Regions from separate parts of the Priestia sp. YIM B13486 genome, predicted to be linked through region 1. Evidence: riboswitches for the same ligand, from Rfam matches in the RefSeq annotation. Region 1 holds a riboswitch; each other region holds the start of a gene.
The links. A riboswitch is a leader RNA that binds a small molecule or an ion and turns the genes downstream of it on or off. The one in region 1 is predicted to bind S-adenosylmethionine.
Positions count from the first base shown of each region.

Region 2: another riboswitch for S-adenosylmethionine. It lies ahead of mtnW (2,3-diketo-5-methylthiopentyl-1-phosphate enolase); the one in region 1 lies ahead of ACFX4G_RS17185 (trans-sulfuration enzyme family protein).
Region 3: another riboswitch for S-adenosylmethionine. It lies ahead of metK (methionine adenosyltransferase); the one in region 1 lies ahead of ACFX4G_RS17185 (trans-sulfuration enzyme family protein).

Region 1 is NZ_JBHZOZ010000006.1:125,423-130,288, forward strand. It holds gene ACFX4G_RS17180 (trans-sulfuration enzyme family protein) at 1-702, opposite strand, end outside; gene ACFX4G_RS17185 (trans-sulfuration enzyme family protein) at 686-1,831, opposite strand; SAM riboswitch class I at 1,903-2,020, opposite strand; gene ACFX4G_RS17190 (DUF2642 domain-containing protein) at 2,188-2,850, opposite strand; gene ACFX4G_RS17195 (spore coat protein) at 2,920-3,978, opposite strand; gene ACFX4G_RS17200 (CotH kinase family protein) at 4,208-4,866, opposite strand, start outside.
Region 2 is NZ_JBHZOZ010000006.1:282,982-287,847, reverse strand. It holds gene ACFX4G_RS18020 (carbon-nitrogen family hydrolase) at 1-81, opposite strand, end outside; gene ACFX4G_RS18015 (pyridoxal phosphate-dependent aminotransferase) at 194-1,366, shown strand; SAM riboswitch class I at 1,497-1,603, shown strand; gene mtnW (2,3-diketo-5-methylthiopentyl-1-phosphate enolase) at 1,684-2,928, shown strand; gene ACFX4G_RS18005 (2-hydroxy-3-keto-5-methylthiopentenyl-1-phosphate phosphatase) at 2,925-3,590, shown strand; gene ACFX4G_RS18000 (methylthioribulose 1-phosphate dehydratase) at 3,587-4,225, shown strand; gene ACFX4G_RS17995 (1,2-dihydroxy-3-keto-5-methylthiopentene dioxygenase) at 4,241-4,756, shown strand.
Region 3 is NZ_JBHZOZ010000001.1:794,987-799,852, forward strand. It holds gene ACFX4G_RS04015 (glycosyltransferase family 4 protein) at 1-568, shown strand, start outside; gene metK (methionine adenosyltransferase) at 601-1,803, opposite strand; SAM riboswitch class I at 1,936-2,053, opposite strand; gene pckA (phosphoenolpyruvate carboxykinase (ATP)) at 2,428-4,017, shown strand; gene ACFX4G_RS04030 (DUF2584 domain-containing protein) at 4,051-4,293, opposite strand; gene ACFX4G_RS04035 (alpha/beta hydrolase family protein) at 4,348-4,866, opposite strand, start outside.

The sequences.
Region 1 (4,866 bases):
ACCAAAAGCATTTTGTACAAACTTTACTTCTTCTGCTAGCTTTTCATCGCTTACCACAACTAGACCGCCAATGACGTCACTGTGACCGCTGATATATTTTGTAGCACTATGAATCACAATATTTACACCAAGGTCAATCGGCTGCTGTAGATAAGGTGTTAAAAACGTATTATCCACAATTGTAAGGAGGTTGCGCTCCTTCGCCAAACTTGCTACTGCTTTAATATCCGTTACCTGTAAAAATGGATTTGAAGGGCTTTCGATATAAATAGCCTTCGTATCTTTTGTGATAGCTTCTTCTACTTTCTCAGCCTTCGTTGTATCAACAAAAGTTGTTTTGATACCAAACTTTGAAAATAACCGTGTTAATACACGATATGTCCCGCCGTACGTATCATGTGAAACTAAAATTTCATCCCCTGATTCAAAAATAGATAACACCGATGAGATAGCAGCCATACCTGATGAAAAAGCAAAACCAGCGTATCCATTTTCTAGCTGAGCAATGGTGTTTTCTAAAGCCTCACGAGTTGGATTTCCTGAACGAGAATAGTCATAGCGGCCGTTGTTCGTCTCATCTTCTTGGTTAAATGTAGATACCTGATAAATAGGTACGTTAACCGCTCCAAAATGACCGTCAATTCCTGTATTTGCATGAATTAAGTTCGTACCAAATCTATGTTTATTATTGTTGGTATGCATCAAATGCCTCCTTCAAATCTTTAATTAAATCATCTGCGTGCTCAATTCCAACTGATAATCGCAGTAAACAGTTTGTTACTCCGACACGATTTCGAATTTCTTCCGGAATATCAGCATGTGTTTGACGAGCTGGGAATGTCATTAAACTTTCCACGCCTCCTAAGCTTTCTGCAAATGTAATAACTTTGACATTTTCTAAAAGTACTGACACGATGTCAGGGTGTGAGACAGCAAAAGAAATCATGCCTCCAAATCCAGTTGCTTGTTTCTTCATGATTTCATAGCCTGGATGTGTTTCAAGACCAGGGTAATACACTTTTTCCACGAGATCATGAGCAGTAAGCCAATTTGCAATTTTCAGTGCGTTTTCATTATGCTTTTCCATACGAAGCGCTAGTGTTTTAACACCGCGTAATAACAGCCAGCTATCCTGTGGACCTAAGATTGCCCCAGCTGCATTTTGATAAAAACGAATCTTCTCTCCTAAGCTACTACATCGAGCCACTACAAGACCAGCAACTACATCATTATGACCCCCAATGTATTTGCTTGCACTATGTATCACAATATCTGCTCCAAGCTCTAAAGGACGCTGATAATAAGGGGACATGAAGGTATTGTCAACGATGGTAAGCAAATCATGCTGTTTAGCTAACGCAATTGCTTCTGGCAAATCAGTCACGTGCATCATTGGATTCGTAGGTGTTTCAATAAATAAAGCTTTTGTGTTGGGACGAAGCGCATCTTTTACTTGCTCGAGATGGGCTGTGTTGACGTACGAAACAGTAATTCCTTGCTCTGAAAAGATTTCATTTAGTACCCGGTACGTTCCTCCGTATAAATCCTCTGATACAATTAAATGGTCTCCGTTTTTAAATAGTGCTAAAACTGCCATTACACCCGCCATCCCTGAAGCGAATGCTACTCCTACTTCTCCTTTTTCCAAAGCAGCAATTGCTTCCTCCAATGCTGTACGAGTAGGGTTTGCCGTACGTGCATAGTCAAATCCTGTACTTTGCCCTAAAGCAGGATGAGCAAATGTTGATGCTTGGTAAATGGGTGTTGTAATAGAACCTGTTGAAGGGTCACGACCTACTCCTGAACGAACTAATAAAGTTTCAATTTTCATCTATTTCTCTCCTTAACTCAAAATAAAAAACACTCTTCACAGATGAAAGAGTGTTCGTTTATACACGATTTCTCTCATCTGTTAGAACAATACTGATGTTCCACAGGAATTAGCACCGTTCAAATGAATGTTTCATTTGATGGTTGCCGGGCATCGCAGGGCCAGTCCCTCCGCCACTCTTGATAAGAGTTCTATATAATTGTTAGTGGTTAACGTTTGTTGTTAATAACTTTAATAAAGATTTTCTTTATTGTCAACATAATTTTCTAAAAAATTTAAATCATCTCATTTGTTTATTCAATATACTTGTCCTGATAAGCACATAAAAAAAAGAGACGAAAGCGAGGTCTCTTTTTCTAAGGCAAGTGCACAGATTTTACGTGAGCTAACTTCCAATACACACTTTCTCCATTTGCCGTAATTAGTTCAACAATATTATTAGAAACTTCTTTAAGTACGCCAATTTTTTCTGATTGATCCCCTAAATCTAATACGACCAGTTGATTTTCATATTTTTTAAGCTGCTCTTCAAAGTTTCTGACAAAAGGTGCAGAGGCGGGCCTTACTGGGAGCTCTTTGTCACTTAAAGAATAAGGGGTCAACTCATTGCTGTAAGGGGTAAGCCATTTCAAATGATGCAGAGAAACAAAGACATTTTTATACACTGGAGAATAAAACACAAGATAATCATTCAGCACGCTTGTGATATAGCCATGCAATGATTTCCCTCCCGTTACATAAATTTCAATAAATTTCCCTTTTGCCTGCTGTAAAATATTACGATAAGAAATCCGCTGACTTTCTTCTATTAAGTTCTCTTCTATTTCACGTAAAACCGTATAGTCTTCTTCCGATACTTCCCGCAAACGATGCATGTGTAAAAGAGGAATATACAAATAATCATGTCCATTATACAAAACCATAATATCTAATCCAAGATCAATAAGTCTGCCAACAAATGTCGTTTTACCTGAAATATCTAACTCCACAATTTTATCGATATAATGATTCATACTCATACTCATTCTCCTCCTTTTTTCTATATGATAGAAAAGGTGCTTTATAAGCACCTTTTATGTTCCATTTCATCATGCTTTCCAACGATAATTTTTCGTTTTAATAACTTTCTCGGCCGGTGCTGAAGAGCGTGAATCCGTACGGCGTCTTCCTGAGCGATCGCCTGTGCGTCCTCCCGTACGGCGTCCTTGAGAGCGATTGTCTGTGCGTCCACCTGTGCGGCTTCCCTTACGTCCGCCCGTGCGACTTCCTGTACGTTCTTCTGTAGACTTTGCAGCTTCAGTCTCTCCATTTCCTTCTGTTTCTTCATTATTATTTTGATTGTTATCGTTTTGCTTAAAAGCCCCTTTTGCTCCTACACAAATGGTTTTAACGTGTCTTGGCTGTAAGCGTAATACTTGATTATTCTGCACAAGTGTAAATGTACCATTTCGGCTTTGTACTAACACGCCCTCTACAGCTTCAGGTCCTCCATTATTGATTGATACCCATTTATGAGAAAGGTGGGCAAAAAGATCGTTAAAGCTTTTGGATTTCATATATTCTGGTTCTTGGCTCACTAAGAGTTCATTTGCAGATTGATTAGCTTGATCTCCATTGTTGTTTTGATATTCACTCACACTCTTAACGTGTTCAGTATTAATATAGATGACACCGTCGTCCTCTGTGAGCAATACTATATAAGCAGATTCAAATGAACCTAAGACATCAAGAAGCTGACCTGCTTTTTTCTCAGGTCCACCTTGGTTAACCTGCACATATTTAGTTTTCATCAATGATAAAGTTGTAGCAAAAGTTTTTCCTCGATATAACTCTAATTCTGTGCTAATTCCAGTAAACGTTTGTGCCGAATTTGACATAGTATCTTCAGTAATACTTTTTACATGTGCTAAGTGATAATATACAAGTGTATATTCTTGTTGATTATTATTTTGGTTATTTTGGTTGTTTTGGTTGTTATTTTCACCATTATTGTTATTATTGTTATTGTTGCTTTCCACTGCTAAGATTAAATAATCTGATTGCACGTCAACCAAATAACCTGTTTTAGATTCAGGTCCTCCACGATAAACGGTCACCACTCTTCCTTTTAGGGGTTTGAAGTGAGAAGAATAGCCTTTATCAGGCATTTGTGTATTTTGGCTGCGTTTTTGGCTTGATTTTTGGCGTGGATTTTGATTTTGCCCTTGTTCTTGGCCATAGTAATAGTTACTCATTGTTTTTCCTCCTTATTAGTTATCCTTATTGGTCATTCATACTGTATATATACGTATCATGTACAGCTATTGATTTCCTGCATTTGCCTATTATTAACAAAATCCACTGTTGCCTATAAATTGCCTATAAATCTATCTCTTTTTAAAGAGTCAAAAGGTTATTTTCAATATACGCTGTTCGTTCTTTTATAAAAGACAGCATAAATTCGGGTTCTTTATAAAATTGTTCCAAGTTATCTTTTACGTAAGGATCTTTTAATACATAGGGAGCAATATACTCATGCAGTTGATAAATGATTGGTTTCATGCATTCTGTTGTAAATTGATTATTTAGAACATTGTTCATTTTTTGAATATATCGCTTTTTAATGCTGTTCACCGCCAGTAAGCGAGCCGTAAGCGTATTAAATCCTTGTGCACGGACATAGTCTCCTTCCATTACTTTTCCATTTACATCTCTTCCCCAAGTTGCATCATAATCCCATGGAATCAGTTCAAAGCGCCCGCTTTCATGATTTAGATAGAGGGCATAGTTATGGACAAAACCGTCGTAATTCTGCATACAAATAATACCGACTAACCAAGATAAGTAGCGGTCGACGTTCAGATACTTCTCAATATTCTGTTCGAATTCCGTATTTGTCCACGTATTAAGATTAAATATAAACTTTTCTAATTTTTCCTCATCCCCTTCTTTCACTGCTTTATCTTCATATCCAGATAACAAAGTTGTTTTCGGCCTTTTATCCAAATCGCTCATCAAAGAAAAATTAGCATCTCCGTCCACTGCATAAAATATGG
Region 2 (4,866 bases), 160 kb from region 1:
TTTTTGTTCGATATATTTTCGATTTTTAGTTGGGTTTCCAAACGCAATATCAAGCTGCAAACACGTAATTTTTACACTCACTTTATCATCCGTCCTTTTTTTAGTAGTTGAAAAAAATGACTTTACAAGTTGAGTATTACAATATATTATTTGTGACTAGAATTTCAAGAATTTTTTGAGAAGGTGTGCGATGATGAAACAATTTGAGCAATCGGAACTATTAAAAAGTTTACCAAAACAATTTTTTGCATCACTTGTGGGCAAGGTAGGAAAAGTAATGGCCCAAGGGCACGACGTTATTAACTTAGGGCAGGGAAATCCTGATCAGCCTACTCCTTCACATATTGTAGGAACACTGCAAAAAGCAAGTGCTAATCCTATGCATCATAAATATTCTCCATTTCGGGGGCACCAGTTTTTAAAAGAGGCCGTTGCGACTTTTTATAAACGAGAATATGGCGTTGATGTGGATCCTGAAAAAGAAGTAGCTATTTTATTTGGCGGAAAGGGTGGACTTGTTGAAATCCCGCAGTGCTTGTTAAATCCTGGAGATACGGTGCTGGTTCCGGATCCTGGGTATCCTGATTACTGGTCTGGAGTAGAGCTTGCAAAAGCCAAGATGGAAGTGATGCCTCTCACGGCTGAAAATCATTTTCTACCCGTATACGAAGAGATAAGTGAACGTGCTAAAGCACAGGCAAAGCTCATGTTTTTAAACTATCCGAATAATCCTACTGGTGCAGTGGCAACGGCAGAATTTTTTGAAGACACCGTGGCGTTTGCTGCCAAGCACGATATTTGTGTGGTACACGACTTTGCTTACGGAGCAATTGGGTTTGATGGTAAAAAGCCAATCAGTTTTTTACAGACTCCTGGTGCAAAAGAGACGGGAATTGAAATTTATACTCTTTCTAAAACGTATAACATGGCGGGATGGCGAGTTGGATTTGCTGTAGGAAATGAAAGTGTAGTAGAAGCTATTAATCTTCTTCAAGATCATATGTATGTCAGTCTCTTTGGGGCGGTTCAAGAGGCAGCAGCCGCAGCTCTGTTGGAATCTCAACAATGTGTGAATGATTTAGTTAAGCGCTATGAATCTAGACGCAATACCTTTATTCAAGGGCTTCGAGAAATTGGTTGGGATGTTACATCTCCAGCAGGCTCCTTTTTTGCATGGCTAAAAGTTCCTAAAGGATATACTTCCGAACAGTTTTCAGATTTACTCCTTGAAAAAGCCCACGTTGTAGTTGCTCCTGGTGTAGGCTTTGGAACATATGGGGAAGGCTATGTGCGCGTAGGACTGCTGACGGATGAAGAACGAATGAGAGAAGCTGTATCTCGAATAAAAAAATTAAATTTATTTTAAAAACGCATTGACAATCCTTTTTGAGTTGGCTTAATATGTAAGAAGTTAACGAGATTAATAACCGATAAATCCTAGCGGTATTTTTTATTTAGTATATAATCTACGAATTCAATTTAAATAAATAGCAACTTTCTTATTAAGAGTAGGTGGAGGGACTAGCCCGATGAAGCCCGGCAACCGACTTAACGCATGTTAAGCACGGTGCTAATTCTTGCAGCAGCAGCTGAGAGATAAGAAGAGCAACGAAAGCCTCTTCTTAATCACAGAAGAGGCTTTTTTTATTAACGATATTAAACAGCAAGGGAGTTTTTAGCATAATGAGCGAAATCGTTGCAAGCTACTTACTACATGATAATAAAGGAAATTTTCATAAAAAAGCGGAAGGAATTGCTTTAGGACTAACCGTCGGCTCATGGACAGATCTGCCGCTTTTAGATCAGCAACAGCTTCAAAAGCATAAAGGGCGCGTCGTGTCCGTAACTGAGCTTCAAGATTGCGAACGTGTAAACGGATATTTAGGCGGAGAAATTAAGCAGGCTATTGTCAAAATTGCTTATCCAACTGCCAACTTTTCAAGAGATTTACCGGCTATTTTAGTTACGGTTTTCGGAAAACTATCACTTGATGGAAAAGTGAAATTATTAGACTTGGATTTTCCTGATGAATTATTAGCTGAATTCCCAGGACCGCGCTTTGGAATAGAAGGTATCCGAGAGAAACTAGGCGTTTATGACCGTCCGCTTGTGATGAGTATTTTTAAAGGCGTGATTGGAAGAGGTATGACGTACTTAACAACTCAGCTGCGTGAGCAAGCGCTTGGCGGAGTGGATTTGGTTAAAGACGACGAGATTTTGTTTGATAGTGAACGAACACCTTTTGAAGCTCGCGTTACAGAAGGGAAAAAAGTACTGAATGAAGTATACGAAAAAACGGGACACCGCACGCTGTATGCTGTTAATTTAACGGGACGAACGTTTGAGTTAAAAGAAAAAGCGAGAAAAGCAGCTGAGCTAGGAGCCGATGCTCTTTTATTCAACGTATTTGCTTACGGGTTAGACGTACTGCAGGCACTTCGAGAAGACGATGAAATTAACTTGCCGATTATGGCACACCCAGCTGTTAGCGGAGCGCTTACGCCATCAGAGTTTTACGGTTTTTCAAATTCATTGCTGCTTGGAAAGCTATTGCGTTTAGCCGGAGCAGATTTCTCACTGTTTCCATCACCATACGGAAGCGTAGCGCTTTCTCTTGAAGATACGACAGGCATTGCCTACGAATTAACGCGTCCTGTATACAAATATAAGCAGTCTTTCCCGGTTCCTTCAGCAGGAATTCATCCTGGAATGGTACCGCAGCTTGTGAAGGACTTTGGAATCGACAGCATTATTAATGCAGGAGGCGGAGTTCACGGTCATCCAGACGGAGCTATCGGAGGAGGAAAAGCCTTCCGTGCGGCGATAGATGCAGTACTCTCTCATCAAACACTAGCCGAAAAAGCTGAAGAATCAAAAGAGTTGCAAAAAGCTTTGCAACTATGGGGAACAGTAGAGGTGAAAGCATGACATCGTTAAAAATCTTTTGTGACTTTGATGGAACAATTACAAATAGCGATAACATTATTGCTATTATGAAACAATTTGCTCCTCCGGAGTGGGAAAGTATTAAAGACGACGTGTTGGCACAGCGCGTCTCCATTCAAGAAGGAGTTGGGCAAATGTTTGCCTTGCTCCCAGTGGAATTAAAAGAAGATATTATTTCTTATATTTTAGAGACGTCTGCTATTCGAGATGGATTTGATGATTTTATTGCCTATACAAAAGAACACCATATTCCGCTTTATATTGTAAGCGGAGGAATTGACTTTTTTGTAAAACCACTTTTGGGAAATCGAGTTGCAGAGGAAATGCTCTACTGCAACGGATCTGATTTTTCCGGTGAGCATATTTCCATTACGTGGCCTCATACATGTGATAAACAGTGTACAAATGACTGCGGCTGCTGTAAGCCAACGATTATTCGCCATCTTGCAGATGAAAGAGATCATACGGTTGTTATTGGCGATTCCATTACGGATTTGCAGGCTGCCAAATTAGCTGATACGGTCATTGCACGTGACTTTTTAATTGAAAAATGTGAAGAGCTATCTCTACCGTATCGTCCTTTTTCTACTTTTTATGATGTCATTCACCATTTACAAGAATTAACAGAAGAGGTGAAAGCATGAGTATTATGGCTCAGCAACGATTACACGAGCTTGCAGATATAAAAGATGAGCTGGCAGAGCGCGATTGGTTCTTCGGTACGAGCGGAAACTTAGCGATTAAAGTGGATCAAAACCCGACAACTTTCTTTGTATCAGCAAGTGGAAAAGATAAAAGAAAACGCACAAATGAAGATTTTTTATTAGTTGATCAATATGGAAAGCCTGCAGAAGACACGCATTTAAAGCCTTCTGCTGAAACGCTTTTACACGTTAAGATTTACGATTTAACGAATGCTGGGTGCAGTCTTCATGTACATACAATCGACAACAACGTGATCTCTGAACTGTACGGAGATGAAGGCGTTATTTCATTCAAAGGTCAAGAAATTATTAAGGCGCTAGGCATTTGGGAAGAAGATGCGGAAATTACTGTTCCGATTATTCCGAATTACGCAGATATTCCGACACTAGCAGAAGAGTTTTCTCACCATATAAAAGGCGATCAAGGCGCGATTTTGATTCGTAATCACGGGATTACGGTATGGGGGAAAAATGCATTTGAAACAAAAAAAGCGCTAGAAGCCTATGAATTTCTATTTAGTTACCACGTCAAATTACTGTCACTTAAAGGCATTAAGCCAAAGGTGCATTTATAAAAGGAGGAAACAAAAATGGCGCACATTCGCTTACATGTAAACAATAAAAGAATTGAAACTCAAGAGGAAGTATCAGCTTTTCTGGCAAACAATGAAGTTATTTATGAAAACTGGGATATTACAAAACTTCCAGAAAATCTTCGTGAAAAATATGATTTAACTGATGAAGAAAAAACAGAAATTTTAAACGCTTTTGGTGAGGATATTAAAGATATTTCGGAACGCCGCGGCTATAAAGCTCAAGATGTTATCTCGTTATCGGAATCTACACCAAATATTGATGAATTGTTAAAAAACTTTCAGCGCAAGCATATTCATACAGATGACGAAGTTCGCTTTATTGTAAGCGGTCATGGAATCTTTGTTATTCAAGGAAAAGACGGCGAATTTTTTGATGTTGAATTAGAGCCGGGCGATTTAATTTCAGTACCAGAGAACATTCTTCATTACTTTACACTAATGGAAGATCGTAAAGTAGTCGCTGTCCGAATTTTCGTGACAACTGAAGGATGGGTACCTATTTACGCATAACAATTACTTGTAAAGCATAGGTCATTTTCACCCCGCTTTTACATCTAAAAGCGGGGTATTCTTTGGATTATTATAAAACTAACTATTTTTATATGAATAATAAGTTTAAT
Region 3 (4,866 bases), on a different contig from region 1:
TAATATTAAAAAGCCCTACATTTTAACGTATGTAGGAAGATTAGCTAAAGAAAAGAACGCTGATTTTTTAATAAAAATCGCACGATCTCTACCGGATCATATCCGCCATCAAATTCACTGGGTTATTGTGGGAGACGGCCCTTTAAAAGAACAAATGCAGCAGCAAGCATCTGAGCATATGACATTTACAGGCTTCCTTGAAGGTAAGCAACTTGCTCATATCTATTCATCATCTGATTTGTTTGTTTTTCCTTCAGAAACAGAAACCTTCGGAAATGTTGTACTGGAGTCTCTTGCTTCTGGAACTCCTGTAGTGGCAGCAAATGCAGGAGGAGTTAAACAGATGGTTCAGCACGGGCGAAACGGCTACCTTTGCAAACCTCACTCCTTAGAAGAATTCAGTTCGGCTATTACAGGTTTACTCGATGATTTGCACCAGCGGCTTCACTTTGGCCATGCAGCGAGACACTATGCTCTTACTCAATCATGGGACGCCATTTTTCAGCATTTGCTTTCAGAATATGAAGGTGTCGTAGAAAAATCTGCTGCAGATATTCAATGGGCATAAAAAAAATCTCCGTTTTCACGGAGATTTTTTTATTATTTAGCTAAAGCTTGAGTTTTTAATGCTTCCGCTTTGTCTGTGAACTCCCAAGGAAGCTCCACGTCCGTACGACCAAAGTGGCCGTAAGCTGCTGTTTGCTTATAAATTGGGCGACGTAAATCAAGCATTTTAATGATGCCCGCTGGACGTAGGTCAAAGTTTTTGCGTACTACGTCTACTAGTACTTCTTCAGAAACTTTTCCTGTACCGAATGTATCAATTGAAATAGATACTGGTTGTGCAACACCAATTGCATATGCTAGTTGTACTTCACATTTATCAGCAAGATCAGCTGCTACAATGTTTTTCGCAACATAACGAGCTGCATAAGCTGCTGAACGGTCTACTTTTGTTGCGTCCTTACCAGAGAATGCACCGCCGCCATGACGAGCATATCCGCCGTAAGTATCAACGATAATTTTACGACCAGTTAAACCAGCATCTCCTTGAGGACCGCCGATTACGAAACGTCCTGTTGGGTTAATGAAATACTTTGTATTTTCATCAATTAACTCGTTTGGAACAACTGGATTAATAACATATTCTTTTAAGTTACGTTGAATTTGCTCTAACGTTACTTCTGGATGATGCTGAGTTGAAATAACAATTGTATCGATGCGAACAGGTTTGTTGTTTTCATCATATTCAACTGTTACTTGTGTTTTACCATCCGGGCGAAGGTAAGGAAGAATTTCTTCTTTACGTACTTCTGTTAGACGGCGAGCAAGTTTATGAGCTAATGAAATTGGAAGAGGCATTAATTCTTTTGTTTCGTTACATGCATAACCAAACATTAAGCCTTGGTCTCCAGCTCCGATTGCTTCGATTTCTTCATCTGACATTTGACCTTCACGTGCTTCTAACGCTTGGTCTACACCAGCAGCGATATCAGCTGACTGCTCGTCGATAGATGTTAATACTGCACAAGTTTCAGCATCAAATCCGTATTTTGCACGAGTATAGCCAATTCCTTTAATTGTTTCACGAACTGTTTTAGGAATATCCACGTAAGTAGAAGTTGTAATTTCACCACTTACTAAAACTAAACCAGTTGTTACGCTTGTTTCACAAGCAACACGAGCATTTGGATCCTTTGCTAGGATAGCATCAAGAATTGAGTCAGAAATTTGGTCACAAATTTTATCGGGATGTCCCTCTGTAACAGATTCTGACGTGAACAGACGACGTTGTGTTGACATCAGTTTTCCTCCTTATAAATACGATACATTGTGATACGGTACTCATTCCCTTATTTTCATTACACGTTAAAAAATATAAAAAAACCTTTCCTTGTATCGAGGAAAGGTATCAAATTCTACATAAGCCTTTCACTCTTATCGATCAAGGTTGTGCCCTTGCATCAGGTTAGCACCTTATCGTCTACACAAAAAAATGACGATGGTTGCTGGGTTTCATAGGGCCTGTCCCTCCACCAGCTCGGGATAAGAGAGTATCCGTTCAAGGACATATAATACATGAAAAAGCGCTTCACTGTCAACAACATTCAAATGGAAATCATCTCTTTATTTTTGAATCTGTTTTAATGTAACATACTCAAATTCCGAAATAGTACACCTTATTAAGAATCATCACTAAGTTTAGTTAATAAGACAGATCAAAATGAGGCTTTCACTTAAAATAGCTTCACTTTTTTCGCTCCTAGCACATATACATGTGTCTAAAATAGGTATAACGTACATTTTTTTATAATACACAAACATTTTTAGTTAAATAGTATAGAATAATTAAATAAATGTGTTATACTAATTATAAATTTCAAACATTAATGAATAAATAATAGCTAAAAAAGGAAGGTAGTGCACATGAGTACTGTTGATATGTCTATCGAATTAAATGGTTTGCTTCAATTAAAAACAACAAAACACCAATTATCTGTTCCACAACTTGTTGAAAAAATTCTAGCTCGACGCGAAGGAACGCTGACTTCTACAGGTGCTGTGTCAGTCGAAACCGGAAAATATACAGGTCGCTCTCCTTTAGATAAATTTATTGTAAGCGATGCTGTGTCTTCAAAAACGGTTGAATGGGGACCTGTCAATCAGCCAATTTCTGCTCAGCGATTCGATGCGCTATACAAAAAAGTCTTAACCCACTTAAAGAAGCAGGATGAACTTTTTGTTTTTAATGGATATGCTGGAGCTGATAAAAAGTATCAGTTACCAATTCAAGTAGTTAATGAATTTGCATGGCACAACCTATTCGCTCAGCAGTTATTCATTCGCCCTTCAGCCGAACAAAAAACAAAAGATGATGTGAAGCCGTTTACAATTGTAGCAGCTCCAACGTTCAAAGCTGATCCTGAAACAGACGGGACGAATTCTGAAACCTTCATTATTCTTTCGTTAGAGCGACGCATTGTGCTAATTGGAGGAACTGAATACGCTGGTGAAATGAAAAAATCTATTTTCTCAGTGATGAACTTCTTACTTCCTCAAAACAATATTCTATCCATGCACTGTTCTGCTAACGTAGGAGAAGAAGGTGACGTTGCATTATTCTTTGGTTTATCTGGAACGGGTAAAACAACGCTTTCTGCTGATGCAAACCGTCGTTTAATCGGAGATGACGAGCACGGTTGGTCAAGCTCTGGTGTATTTAATATTGAAGGAGGATGCTACGCGAAGTGCATTCAGCTTTCCGAAGAAAAAGAACCGCAAATCTTCAATGCAATTCGCTTCGGCGCCGTACTGGAAAATGTAGTGTTAAATCAAAATACGAAAGTAGCAGATTACAATGATAATAGTTTAACAGAGAATACTCGTGCCGCTTATTCAATTGACTCTATTGATAATACGGTATTGCCAAGCGTTGCCGGGCACCCTACAGCTATTGTCTTTTTAACTGCTGATGCTTTCGGTGTCTTACCTCCAATCAGCAAGCTTACAAAAGAACAAGCAATGTACCATTTTCTGAGCGGATACACTAGTAAGTTAGCTGGAACAGAGCGCGGCGTAACATCGCCACAGGCTACTTTCTCTACATGCTTTGGTGAGCCTTTCTTACCTCTTGCTCCAACAACTTATGCAGAAATGCTAGGAAAGAAAATCGATGAACATAATGTAAATGTCTACCTTGTAAATACTGGATGGACCGGCGGTGAATACGGGGTGGGCGAACGAATGAAGTTAAGTTACACTCGAGCTATGGTTCAAGCAGCCCTTGAAGGAGAACTCGCTAATACCGAAACAGTAACAGATACTATTTTTGGTTTATCGATTCCAACTCATGTTCCGGGCGTTCCTGATGAAGTGCTTCAGCCTTCTAAAGCATGGAACGATGCAACAGCTTATAACCAAAAGGCAACTGAGCTTGCTGCTAAATTCAAAGCTAATTTCAAGCGTTTTAACGATGTAGCATCTGACATTTCAACATTAGGCGGACCTAGAGTCTAACTAAAAAACGATCGTCTTATAGACGATCGTTTTTTAGTTAGTCGAATGTAATTTTGTCAGTTCATATGTGATAATGGTTTTTTCCTGCTCCATTTCTACCTTACGCACAACAGCAGTTCCAATACATTCTCCATTTTTCGTTTTGTGAACGTTTAATGGAATATCTAACGGATACAAGCGATATCCTTTTTTCTCAATTTGAAAAATGTTATCCGTTACACGCTTTTCGTTGCCTTTTGTCACAATCATTGTATTTAATTCTAGCGGCATCCCCATTTTTTCTCACTCCTCACTGTTATTCTACTTGTTTTCTCTATCGTAGCATATCTTTTATTGTGCTTTCATCCACTTCGTTAACTTCTTCACCGTTTCTCGGTTTTCTTTCGGGGGAAAAGCATGTGGAAAGTTTTCGAAGTACCAGCTGGTAACTTTTTTATTGGCCTTCTTTAGTTTAGATTCTAGCTGATAGGCATGATCAATCGACACGTTTTTATCTTCTAAACCATGAATAAGCAAGACCGGCGGCTCGACGAGATGAGCACGATGCAAAGGGGTCCTCCATTCGTATCTTTCAGGATATTTAGAAGGAGTTCCTCCAATCACCCGCTTCATCATTCTTCTTAAATCTTCTCTTTCTTCATATGTCAGCACCATATCCGTGACGCCTCCCCATAACACAAGAGAGCGGCTGTCGTTTTTTTCAATAGCTGTGAGTAAAGCCATCACTCCCCCTCTTGAAAACCCAAAAATATGAATGCGGTCATGGTGGACGTTAGGGAGCTGTTTCAGTAAATCGTAAGCAGCAAAAGCATCGTAACGATCATCTCCTGCAAAATCTTCGTTTCCTTC